3 regions of the Thalassospira sp. NFXS8 genome follow, and region 2 is predicted to be linked to each of the others. Evidence: predicted binding sites of a transcription regulator. Region 2 holds the regulator's gene; each other region holds the start of a gene.

Region 1 (4,384 bases), on a different contig from region 2:
AACCGCGAAGGGGCCCGCGACCTGAACAATAGTATCCGTGCCTATGTTACCTATGCCGAAAAACGCCTGGACACATCCATTGCGGCGGCAAACACGGCATTTGGCACTGGTGTTACAATTACCATAATTGTCGCCATTGGCGGCCTTGCCCTCGGGCTGGGTTTGGGGATCATCATTGCCAGATTTGGTATCGTATCGCCGATCCGCAAAATTGTCGTCGCCTTGAAAGAACTGGCCAACAACAACCTGGATATCGAGGTTTACGGCACGGACCGGGCTGACGAAATTGGCGAGATTGCCGGTGCAATGGAAATTTTCAAAACCAATATGGCCCGCAACCGCGAAATGGAAGAAGCCGCCGAACGTGCCGAGCAACAGGCACAAGAGGACAAGCGCCGGATCATGGAAGATCTTGCCAACCAGTTTGAACAGACAGTTGGCGCGATTGTGACCATCGTGGCATCGACAGCGACCGAACTGGAAACAGCCGCTCAAGTCCTGACAGGGACGCTGGATGAAACCAACAGCCAGTCCAGTAATGTGTCCGCCGCGGCCACACAGGCCAGCACCAATGTTGAAACTGTTGCGACCGCCTGCGAAGAACTGGCCGCATCCGTGCGCGAAATTGGTGAACAGGTTTCAAATTCGTCTGATGTGACACAAATGGCCGTCGAAAAAGGCCTCGAAACCCAAAAAACCGCCGAAAGCCTGGTCGAATCGGTTCAAAAAATCGGTGAAGTCGTTAATCTTATTCAGGATATTGCCGCCCAAACCAACCTTCTGGCCCTGAACGCCACCATCGAGGCCGCCCGCGCCGGAGATGCCGGCAAAGGCTTTGCCGTGGTGGCATCCGAAGTAAAAAATCTGGCCACTCAAACGGCAAAGGCAACGGATAACATTACCAGCCATATCGCCGAAGTTCAAAATGTCACTCAGACCACGGTCGATGCCATTCGCGATATTTCCGATGTCATTTCACGCACCCGCGAAACATCGTCCTCAATTTCATCGTCTGTTGAGGAACAAAACGCCGCCACCGAGGAAATTGCCCGCAATATTGCCCAGGCCTCGGCTGGCACACACGATGTTTCCGCTGCGATATCGCAAGTCAGCGAAGCCGCGAACGAAGGCGGAGCTGCAGCAGGGCAGGTTTTATCAAGCGCACGCGAGCTTTCAACCTCGGCCGAAAATTTACGCCGCGAGGTCGATAACTTCATTGCCAAGGTCCGCGCAGGTTAGGGCAAAATCAGGCCCGACACAGGGCTACGCACATAATCGAAAAAACCGGACCGTAGCAGTACGGAAAAGACCATCAATATCGGGGAACATGACAGGGACTGTTTGCGACAAAAGCAGATGTCATGTTTCCTGTCAGGCCACCTGCCGCCGCCCCAGATGAAATGTGACTATTGGGCGGTACCGGCTATTTTTAGCGGCTCGGCCTGCGTGGAAGAGGACCCTGCGGTGACCCCGGGATAGGCGCGAGGCACCATCAGCCGCACCGGATAGGGCGACAGGCTGATTTCACAGGGCATTTGCCCGGCACTTTCCCCGTCGATCTGCACGGGGGCGGGGCCACAATGGCTGGTGATTGTTAACCGTTCGGTGCGGATCACGCTGACGTCGGATTGGCGAAAAAGGCGGTTCATTGTTAAGGCTAGCCCATAGCGTGCGGTTGCCAGGCTGCCGCTGGCGGGCATTAAAACCACATCCAGTTTGTTATCGGTCAGGCTGGCCTGCGGCGAAATGATAAACTTGCCGCCATAATGGCTGGCATGGGTGGCAACCACCCCGGCCACCCGGTATTGGTCACGACCGATATTAACCTCAAAATCGCGATGGCGGGGAAAGGCAATATTGCGCAGCCCTTCAAGCACATAGGCCCCCTTGCCAATCAGCCGTTTTAATTTCAGCGATACATTTGCCACCGTGTCGGCATCGGCACCGATACCGACCATCAGAAAAAACGCACGCCCGTTTACCAAACCGGGCCGCACCCAGACATGAACCGGGTCGTTGATATAGCTGGCAACCGCCCGCGTATTTACGCCCAGCCCAACTTCCACAGCCAGCACATTTGCCGTTCCCAACGGAATGATTCCCAATGGCGGAACGTCGTGACCCTCGATTTGCGCATCAAGCAAACCATTCAAGGCCTCGTTTAACGATCCATCACCACCCGCGACATATAACCGCCGCCCGGCGCGTACCCGCTTTGCCAGTTCTCGGGCATGACCGGGATGAGTTGTTTGTAATAATTCAACTTTTACCCCTGCCCGCTGAAGTATAGATGACAAAAACCGCTGTTTGTTACCACCGGCACGCGGGTTGAAAATAATCGTGATGCCATCATCAGACATGAAACAAATATTACCTGTAATAAAAATGAAAAATAGTTTCTTTACCCCCTTATACAAAAGTAAACATGTAACAAAATCCTTTCAATACTGATAAATTTATGTGAACGGGTTATGTGTTCGCTCTTTTTGTTTTATTCAGATAGTGGTCGAGCCCAATAAAACGGTGCCTGACCATCCTTTGAATGGGGACATGGAGGGCAACGATGACAGCAATGAACACGAAACCGCATTACCGCACGGTGTGGATTTCTGATGTACATCTGGGAACACGCGGTTGCCAAGCAGAATTGCTGGTAGATTTTTTAAATGAAGTCACGGCCGATACCTACTACCTGGTCGGCGACATCATTGATGGCTGGCGACTGAAAAAAAGCTGGTACTGGCCGGAAAGCCACCATGCCGTCATCACCAACATCATGGAAAAGGCCAAAAATGGTGCGAAGGTTATCTTCGTGCCTGGCAACCATGATGAATTTGCCCGTGAATTTGTCGATATGACATTTGGTCATGTCGATGTCCGCATGAACGACATTCACACCACCGCCGATGGCAAACGCCTGCTGGTCATACATGGCGACGAATTTGACGGGGTTGTCAAATATGCCCGCTGGCTCGCCTATCTGGGCGACACGGCCTATAACCTTGCCATCATGCTGAACCGGTATTTCAACGCTGCCCGGCGCAAACTGGGTTACGGCTACTGGTCGCTATCGGCGTATCTTAAAAACCGGGTTAAAAACGCGGTTCAGTTCATTTGCGACTTTGAAACCGCCGTGGCCCACGCCGCAACCAAACGCAAGGTTGACGGGGTGGTTTGCGGCCATATTCACCACGCCGAAAAACGCATGATCGGCAAGGTTCTGTATTGCAATGACGGCGACTGGGTTGAAAGTTGCACCGCCCTTGTCGAACACAGGGATGGCGAGCTTGAATTGCTGCACTGGGCTGAAATGCGCAATATGGCGATGTCCTATATTGGCCCGCCCGATGCCAACAGCAGCACCCCGGCAAGCCTGGGCCTGGGACGGTTAATGTCCCTGTTTCGAAGTGCCACACCACAATCCACGTCCGCACATTCGGGGAAAGGCCGCGCTTCGGGCGCGCAAACGCAAAACACCCCCATGGGAAAAACAGCATGAGAATTCTGATTGTCAGCGATGCCTGGCGCCCGCAAGTCAATGGCGTTGTCAGAACGCTGGAAACCGTGCGTGACGAACTGATTGCCGACGGACACGACGTTCGCGTCATTTCGCCCGATCAGTTTACAACCATTCCCTGCCCGACTTACCCGGAAATCCGGCTGGCCATTTTTGCCCGGCGCAAATTGTCGCGCATGATTGACGCGATGCAACCTGTTGCCATTCATATTTCAACCGAAGGCCCCCTTGGCCAGGCGGCGCGGGCCTATTGCCTGAAACGTAAATTACCGTTTTCAACCGCCTATCATACCCGGTTCCCCGAATATCTTCACGCGCGGACCAAATTGCCGCTTTCCATTTCCTATCGCGGGATGCGCCGTTTTCATGGCAAATCACAATCGGTAATGGTCGCCACAGATTCCCTGCGCGATGAACTGACCCAATGGGGGTTTGACAATTTGCAAATCTGGTCACGCGGGGTGGATTTATCGCTGTTTCACCCGCGTGAACATGCCAGCTTTGGCGATTTTCCAAAACCACACTGGCTGTTTGTTGGCCGGGTCGCAGTCGAAAAAAATATCGGCCATTTTCTAAACCTTGACCTGCCCGGCACCAAATTTGTCGTCGGGGACGGCCCCCAGCTAAACGAATTGAAACAAAAACATCCCCAGGCGCAGTTTCTGGGCAAAAAAACCGGCGAAAGCCTGGCTGTTGCCTTTGCCTCGGCCGATGTTTTTGTCTTTCCCAGCAAAACAGATACCTTCGGACTGGTCATTCTTGAAGCCCTGGCATCGGGCACACCGGTTGCCGTTTTCCCGGTGCAAGGCCCTGCCGACATTGTACGCGGCACCAAGGCAGGCGCCATCAACGACGATTTGCGCCAGG
Region 2 (4,384 bases):
AAGAAGAAAGCCATATCGTCAGTTCATTTGACGATGAACTGACACGGTTGAACAATATCATTTCGCAAATGGGCGGTTTGGCCGAAAGCCAGCTGATTTCGGCCATTCGCGCCATTTCAAAACGCGATTCCGAACTGGCCGAACAGGTCATTGTTTCGGACCTGCGGATTGATAAGCTAGAACAGGAAGTGCAGGATTTTGCTGTACGTGTTCTGGCCCTGCGTCAGCCGATGGCCGATGATTTGCGACAGGTCGTTACGGCATTGAAACTGTCGAACGATCTCGAACGCATTGGCGATCTGGCCAAGAACATTGCCAAACGCGCACAGGTTCTTAACCAGATGGCGCCGATCCGCCCGGTTCAGGTTATTCCCAACATGGCGCGCCTGGCCCAGGAAATCATCAAGGACGTTCTGGACGCCTATATCGAAAACGATGCCGAAAAGGCCCAGCGCGTTTGGGCGCGGGACCAGGAAGTGGACGATATGTACAATTCGCTGTTCCGCGAATTGCTGACCTATATGATGGAAGATCCGCGCAACATTACCGCATCGACCCATCTTTTGTTCATTGCCAAAAACATTGAACGTATTGGCGATCATGCCACCAACATCGCTGAAACGATCTATTACCGGATCAAGGGTGAAGATTTGCCCGTTGATGGCCGTCCGAAAAATGACGCTGCCAATTTTGCTGTGATTGAACCCAACGAGGCAGGGGAATAACAGGATGGATCCTACGGTTCTTATTGTCGAGGATGAAGCCGCCATCGTTACGATGTTGCGCTATAACCTTGAACGCGAAGGCATGAATGTTGTCGAAGCCGGTGATGGCGACGAAGCCTTGAAAATCATGGCTGAAACCCATGTTGATCTGGTTTTGCTCGACTGGATGTTGCCGGTCATGTCGGGGATCGAGGTGTGCCGCCAGATCCGCCGGAAACCGGAAAGCCGGGATTTGCCGGTGATTATGGTGACCGCACGCGGCGAAGAAGGCGACCGTATTCGTGGCCTTGATACCGGTGCCGATGACTACGTGACCAAGCCCTTTGCCATTGGCGAATTGCTGGCCCGTATCCGTGCGCTTTTGCGTCGGTCGGGTCCGGCGCAACCACAGGGGCAGTTGATCTATTCTGATATCGAAATGGATTTGGCCGCGCACCGGGTTAACCGCAGTGGCAAACCGATCCATCTGGGGCCGACAGAATTTCGCCTGTTGCGGTATTTTCTGGAACATCCGGGGCGGGTTTTCTCGCGCGAACAGTTACTTAACGCCGTTTGGGGGCCGAATATCTATGTCGAAACCCGCACGGTAGATGTGCATATTCGCCGTCTGCGCAAAGCATTGAACGATGTTAAAGGCACCAAGGACGTTATTCGGACTGTTCGTGCGGCGGGCTATGCCCTTGACGATGATGCCGCTGCGTAACCGGCATTTTTATTTAAGTAAATTGTGACAGAATTTCGCAATTTACACTGAAATTACAAGGCCCTGTCACATGACAGGGCCTTGTTTTATACAATATTGAAATATTGTCGCCCTTCGTTATGGCTTTTCGCCGGACAGGGGGGCGGAAGCGGTGGTTTTGGCCGTCGCCGTTGCGGGTGCCGTAGATGGCGCACTGATCGGTTTTGTGGCGCTGCCGGGTGAATGTGATGGCGCGCGTGGTGCCAGTTCGTTCATCAGCAGCATGTCGGCACGGCGGAATTTGGCAATTTCGGTATCAATTTCATCCTGGGGGACATCGCAGGCTGATAATACATGGTCTGACAGGCGCAGGCCGGTTTCCAACACTTCGGGGATGGCGGCATTGGCACCGCTGCGGGCCAATGCGCCGATATGGGAAATGTCCTGGGCGCGGGCGAAAATTTTTAAATGCGGGTAATGCTGGCGCAGCAAGGCCACGGTTTTTTCGGTTTCATGCGGGGTGCCCATGGCAACGGCGGCCACATGGGCTTGATCGGTATGGGCCGCCCGAAAACTTTCCGGACGCGAGCCATCGGCAAAATAAACCGGTAATCCTTCGGCACGGCCCCGTGCAACTTGCTGGGCGTCGGATTCCAGCACGATAAAGGGAATATTCCGGGTTTTTAACAAACGCGCCAAAACGCGGCCAACGCGGCCACAGCCAATAATCAGCACATGATGTTCAACCCCTTCGGTGTGGCTTTCAATTTCACCAAGCTGGTCGGTTTCGCGCGGGTGCAGGATATCTTCCAGCTTTTTGCCCAGGCTGATCAGGCTGGGTGTTACGGCCATGGAAATGGCAACAATCGGCACAAGAATGGCGGCAAGATCGGGTGTGATGGCACCGTTTTGGGCGGCCAGTGTAAACATGACAAAGGCAAATTCGCCGCCGCCCGCAAGCCCCATTGCAATGCGGATCGAAACGGCACGGTCAAACCGTGTTGCCAGCGACAGTACAAACAGGATTGCGGCCTTGATCAACAGCAGGGCCGCCACGCCCAAAATCACCGTGATCGCGTGATTGTAAACCACCCCGATATCGACCGACATGCCAACTGACATGAAAAACAGCGATAGAAACACCCCGCGAAACGGGGCAATGTCGGCTTCGATCTGGTGGCGAAATTCGGTTTCGGCCAACATGACGCCGGCAATAAACGCGCCCAGCGCCATGGAAAGACCTGCCATTTCGGTCAGGGTGCTGGCAGCCAGCACCGCAAACAGGGTGCCAATGGCAAACAGTTCGGGGTTGTGCAGGGCGGCAATGGCGCGAAACATCGGACGTAATAAATACCGCCCCGCCAGCAATAAAAGGGCAACCGCACCAAACCCGGCCAGAATACTGACCCACGGGCTGGTGGTACTGGTGGTGTTGCCCGCCGCCTGCACCATGATCAAAAACGGTCCGACCGACACGTCTTGCAACAGCAAAACCGCCAATGCAGCCCGGCCAAAACGGGTATGTAACTGACGTTCATCGGATAATTGCTTAAGAATGATTGCCGTTGATGACAGGGCCAGCGCGCCAGCAATGACCAACGCCGCGGGCAGGGGTAAATCAATGGCCACCAGGGCGATAAAGCCGACGCCCAGCGTCACCAGAATTTGCAATACGCCAAGGGCGGCAAATTTGCCGCCAATCACGCGCAACCGTTCGCGCGACAGCTCCAGCCCGATCATGAACAGCAAGAACACCACGCCCAGTTCGGCAACGGTGGAAATATCCCTGTTGCTGGGAATAAGCCCCAATCCGAAAGGGCCGATCACCAACCCGCCCACCAGAAACCCGATAATCGAATTGGCCCGCAAACGCTGGGCAAGGGGCACTGCAATCACGGCAGCGCTTAAAATCAGGAACAGCTCGAACAGCACATTGCTATGAGGCATGAATGATCTTCCAGGGTCGTTAAATTCGCGGCCAGTCAACAAACGGTCCCGGTTGCGTGCAGCATAGCAAAACGGGGTGAAAAAACGATGTAAATCTGGTTTTTACGGTGTGTGTTTGCGTGGGAAAGTTGCTTTTAGGCATGGGTTTATAAAGGTTTTCAAGATGGTTTTACGATGTCGGCGGGGCATTGCGCCCGATATTGTCCAGGTTCTGGTTCGGCATTTTCAAGTGTTGGTCGGCGATGTTTCAATTTCAATGAGCGGGGCTGGAAAACCGGTTTCTGGCAGGAGAAAAAGGTCACATTCCGTTTGACGCATTGTGTTTTTAAAGATGTGCCATATGTAATGTCACATTCAGGCGGCGATCGGCTGTGTTTTAGGTAACAACACGATAATACAGGGCTGGTCAGTTATGCCTGCGATCCGCTATTTGGGGACACAGCTTGCGTTTGCAGGGTGGCAGTGCCATCTTGCGCGGCAGTGCCCGGATGAATACAGGGCACATTTTTTTTAATAAAAAACGGCGGACCGGTTTTGGAACAGCTTATACCCTATTTACAGATATTAGCCGGATTGGTGCTTTTGACGGTCGGAGGCGAATTTATGGTTCGCGGGGCCGTTGGTCTGGCGCTGTTGATGGGGATTTCCAAGGTCATTGTCGGGCTTACCATTGTTGCTGCGGGCACATCGGCACCTGAATTTGTGGTGTCGCTGAACGCAGCCCTTGCCGGGTCGGGCGATATTGCGATGGGGAATGTGGTTGGTTCGAATATTGCCAATATTTTGCTGATTTTGGGGGCTGTCGCTGTTTTAAAACCTATTGCTGCCAGCCGGACCACCACCGTTCGGGATGGCGGGGCCATGTTAATAGGCACTTTGCTGTTTATCGGGTTTTGCATGTTTGGTGTGATCGACCGCTGGGCGGGGTTGGTGATGCTCGCAGTGCTGATCGGCATGTGGTATTTCACCTATAAACATGACAAGCAAAATCCCGGTGATGCCAGTTCGCTGCACGAAGATGAGGCCGACG
Region 3 (4,384 bases), 560 kb from region 2:
AGGTTGCAGTACCGATAGTCTGGCTTCGGCAACGGCAGCATCATTTAACTGACCCAGAATATCCTGCAATTCGGCCAGGCTGCTGCGAAATTTTTTAACCGATTTACCGCCATAGATTTCATAGAAAAAATCACAGGCATAACGCATCTGTTTTACATCCAGCCGCCAGGCATGCAGGCCGGTGATGCTAAGTTCGGTCAAATTATCGCCGCGACGGGCCATGCGCTTGCGCGCTTTTTCCAAAAGTGATGCGGCCAGTTCGCCAATCGGGGCGGACATGGCTCGCATTTGTGCCGCACTGGCCCCCGATGCCCAGCGCGAATAGCTCGACCATGCACCAAGCAGCAAACAAAGTTGCTGATAATCTGACGATTCCAGCATTGCAATTGCGACCTTGAAGGCCAGCGCACGCTGCCCTTCGGCGGCTTTGCGCAATTCGGCATTCGGGCCGTGTTCGGTTTTGTCAGGAAACCGCAGCTCAATGGTCGGCAGAGTTTCGTCCAAAAACACGTCCCAGTCGCGCAAGGCATCCAGCCCCTTGGCGCAGGATTTTAACAGGCGGCGAATTAAAACAGCTTCGCCCGCCGGCAGGTTATGGCGAAACAGGCTAAAGGCAACACGCAACCTGCGCATTCCGACGCGCATCTGATGGCACCCTTCGGGGTGCAGGTCTTTGCGCACACAGACTTCGTTGCCCAAAATCATGGTTACACCCTGGGCAATCACCGCGCGAAAGGCTTCTTCCGCACTCATATCGGCCTGCAAACCAACCGGATCGGCACGATAAAATGTTGGCTGTTCATCAAAATAAAGCGACCGACCGCGTGATGCCTTGGAACGCAAACTTAAATACAGCGGCACGGTGCGCTGCAATTCCAGCGCCAGGTCAAACAAGGTGGCAGGGTGGCCTTCCTTTAATTCCAGTTCAACTTCGGAAATCGGGGATTCGCGGTTTCCGGCACGCACCACACCCTGGTCAATTGCCAGTTCCATCACCGCATCCCGATACCCCAGATCAACGCTGGTGCGCGCAAGATCGGTTTCAAAAATGCGTTCGATTTTCTTGCTTTTAACCATCTTGTCGAGCAAGGCGAGAACGTCCTGATCGCTGAATTTTGACAGATCAAGTTCACCGTTTTCAAGCTCGACCGTCCATTCCTGTCGCTCTGGCAGGGCGGCGCGCAGTCCGTTGGATGCCTTAACCGTTTGCTCCCATCCGGTGGCACCTTTTTTTCGCACCCGAATCGCAAGCCCTTTGCGTGACAGCGATAATTTCGGCGTATCGTAATAGATCGACACCAGTTGCGTTGTCGATAAACGCCGCCCTTCTTTTACTTCGCGCAGAACCGGCGCTTGTTTAAGACGATTCACATGCTTCGGATCGATCCGCATCTTTAGCTCGATCTCGATCTGTTTCTCCGCCATGCCGGATCCTTCTAATGCAACCTGTTTCTGATCAAGCGTCTAACGCCGCATCACACGGTTCGCTCAAACAGCTATTCTATCGTGAAACATATTTCAGCAATTTGAAATGATATCGCTCATACATGCATCAATTCTTTGTAATATTCCTGTAAAAATCAGGGTAAATCGCGGAAATGCAAGCATTTTTACGCCAAAACACCGGTATGTGAAGTACGATGTTCATCTGAATATCGAACCCGGCCAAGTCATGTTCATACAGTCACGACTCCGGTCTGTTTCGCACATTTTCTACCCTGTTTTACGCAGGACAAAAAACAGGCCGGGCTACGACAAATCCCGAATGGCGGATTCTTGCAAACAGATGCACCGTTGCAAAAGAATAAAGTATTGTGGAAATTGACCCTGAAAAAAGGCACAAAAAAACCCGGCCAAAGCCAGGTTTGTTTTGATCTTCAAGTGGTGCCCGGAGGCGGATTCGAACCACCGACACGCGGATTTTCAGTCCACTGCTCTACCAACTGAGCTATCCGGGCAACCTTGAAGCGTTTCCGTTTCCGGAAGCGTTCCCTGCGGAACGAGCGGGGTTATACAAGCTGGCTTTCACCTTGTCCAGCCTGTTTTCGCATTTTTTTTGAACTTAAAATTCGTCTTCATCTTCAAGGTCTTCAAGATACTCTGGCGGCTCGGTCGCGGGGACGGCATAGCTGGCGTTCAGCCATTTGCCCAAATCCAGATCCGCACAGCGTTTTGAACAGAACGGTTTGTATTTTTCCACCACCGGGGCGCCACACATCGCACATTCCGTAATCTTCGATTGCGCCTTGCTGGTTCCCGATGCCGTCATTTTACCTGCCATACCCTAAACCCTTTCAATCACATATTGATCCAGTGCCAGATCGGCATCTGCCACCCGTTGCGGCAACACACCAAACAGGTCGGTTAAAATACGCTGGCAATTTTCCTGTTCGTTAAACATCCGGGCGATAACCGGATGCAGGCGCAAGCAACATTGCCCCATCGGCTGATGGCGCAAGGCACCTGCAATGCCACGCAAAACGGTGTTTTTGGCTGCTTCGTGCCTGGGCACGCCCCATTGGGTTAACGAACCACCTTTATCAAACATCAGCGATGCCAAATCGGCCCCGCTGCGCTGGCGCGTCAGCTCATATAAACCTAACCGGGTGAAACCGCCCATTTGCACCGCACCATCCATTTCGGCGCCAAACCGGGTTCGCAAGGCTGCTTCAAACGCATCACGGGCGGCCCGGCCCGGCATTCGGATCGGGTCGATCACCACCAAACCGCCAATATTGCGTATAATCACCTGATCAACAATTTCAGATGCCGCAGCCAGATTAACATCCAGATTGCGCCGGTCGGCATTTGCCCCGGTTCCGGTTTGCGCGCCGCCTGCATTAACATCGATGGCGCAAAGTGCTGTTGTTTGTTCAATTGCAATCCAGCCACCGCCGGGCAAGTCCACCCGCACCCCCAGCGCCTCGTCCAGCGCCTTTTCAACGCCTTGATGGGTAAACAGCAATGAATTGCCCTTATGTGCGCTCAGTGCCGCATCATCGGCCCCATGTGCGCGCAAAAGACCCCGCAGCCGGATATATTCAGCCATACCATCCACGATACATGGCAAACCGGCCATGACATGGCGTTCAATCACCTGATCAACATCGGACAAGGCCCGAAAAACCTGCCGGGGTTTTTCGGCATTTTTATGCGCCGCCACCGCCTGTTGCCAGACCGATTTAAGCCGGGCAAATTCACCACGCAAGGCATCATCGCTCCAATCGGCGGCAGAACTGCGCAAGGTCAGGCTTTCGCCCTGTTGGGTCAGCGATTTTAAAAAACCCGCCAAATGGTCACGTCGTGCCGGGTCATTTATCTTGCGGGGAATATCAATAACATGGCCGGCGGGGCGAAAAATCATCGCCATGCCTTCAATGGCAATACGACCGGTCAGTTTGGGACCTTTGTCGTCAAATCCCAGGCGCGAGACCTGCACAACAACCCATTGCCCTTCATGCAAAGGGCCATCTATGCGGTCAAGGGGCAACAATCCATCGCCGCCCCCCTCCAATACCACCATTGCAGCGGCCATTTCGGGCATAACGCGCGAAACCCGGCCAATATGAATATCAAACCGGCGTGGTCCGCCCCGATCCAGCCAAATACGCCTTACACGGTCATCGGCAACCAGAGCAACCCGGCGCTCATCGGCCACCGCATCAATCAGTAACAGCCTGTCGCGCCAGTTTGCCTGATCGGGCATTTATTCTGCCTCCGGGTAATATCCCAAACCACGTAGTAATGCATCGGCATCATACAGCGACAAACCAACCACGTTGCTATACGACCCGGAAACATGGCGAATAAAAACCGCTGCCTGCCCCTGGATGGCATAGGCACCGGCTTTTCCCTGCCATTCGTCCCCGGCAAGATAACGATTGATGTCACCTTCGTTCAGGCCGCGAAAAATAACCTGTGTTTCCACCACACGTGATCGCAAGGTGCCATCAGGGGCGATCACACAAATGCCGCCATGCACCCGGTGACGCCGCCCTGACAACATACGCAAAAACTTGCGCGCCTCGGCGGCATCTTCGGGTTTGCCCAGGGCGCGCTGCCCGCAGGCCACCACGGTGTCAGCCGCCAAAACAAACGCCCCCTCGTGATTTTCGGCCACGGCACGGGCTTTTTCCTCGGCCAGGCGCAGGGCAAGGCGGCGCGGGCTTTCGTCACGCTGCGGTGTTTCATCGATATCGGCAGGCGAAATCGCATCGGGTGTAATGCCGATCTGGGTCAGCAATTCAACACGCCTGGGCGATGCCGAGGCCAGAACAAGTTTGGATGAAACAGTCGTGGACAAAGGATGGCTCTCCGTTTGCAAAATGCGGTGCAAAGTCGAACCATAGCAGGACAAACGCCCCGATAAAACCGGCCCGGTTGC

What was found. Region 2 encodes PhoB, which activates phosphate uptake and scavenging genes when phosphate is short. Its sites were predicted from a motif close to TNTCATAAAACTGTCA; they were not measured.
Region 1: a site for PhoB is predicted at 2,376-2,391, ahead of J4E05_RS07285 (diacylglycerol/lipid kinase family protein). Genes of this name have one in related genera too.
Region 3: a site for PhoB is predicted at 1,562-1,577, ahead of J4E05_RS15210 (CYTH and CHAD domain-containing protein). Genes of this name have one in related genera too.

The regions. Positions count from the first base shown of each region.
Region 1 is NZ_JAGEMF010000001.1:1,600,717-1,605,100, forward strand. Features, by position in the region: gene J4E05_RS07280 (methyl-accepting chemotaxis protein) at 1-1,239, shown strand, start outside; gene J4E05_RS07285 (diacylglycerol/lipid kinase family protein) at 1,407-2,360, opposite strand; gene J4E05_RS07290 (UDP-2,3-diacylglucosamine diphosphatase) at 2,564-3,499, shown strand; gene J4E05_RS07295 (glycosyltransferase family 4 protein) at 3,496-4,384, shown strand, end outside.
Region 2 is NZ_JAGEMF010000002.1:775,725-780,108, forward strand. Features, by position in the region: gene phoU (phosphate signaling complex protein PhoU) at 1-725, shown strand, start outside; gene phoB (phosphate regulon transcriptional regulator PhoB) at 730-1,428, shown strand; gene J4E05_RS12700 (cation:proton antiporter domain-containing protein) at 1,546-3,354, opposite strand; gene J4E05_RS12705 (calcium/sodium antiporter) at 3,889-4,384, shown strand, end outside.
Region 3 is NZ_JAGEMF010000002.1:1,339,610-1,343,993, reverse strand. Features, by position in the region: gene J4E05_RS15210 (CYTH and CHAD domain-containing protein) at 1-1,425, opposite strand, end outside; tRNA gene J4E05_RS15205 (tRNA-Phe) at 1,883-1,958, opposite strand; gene J4E05_RS15200 (DNA gyrase inhibitor YacG) at 2,063-2,281, opposite strand; gene J4E05_RS15195 (ribonuclease E/G) at 2,285-3,706, opposite strand; gene J4E05_RS15190 (Maf family protein) at 3,707-4,303, opposite strand.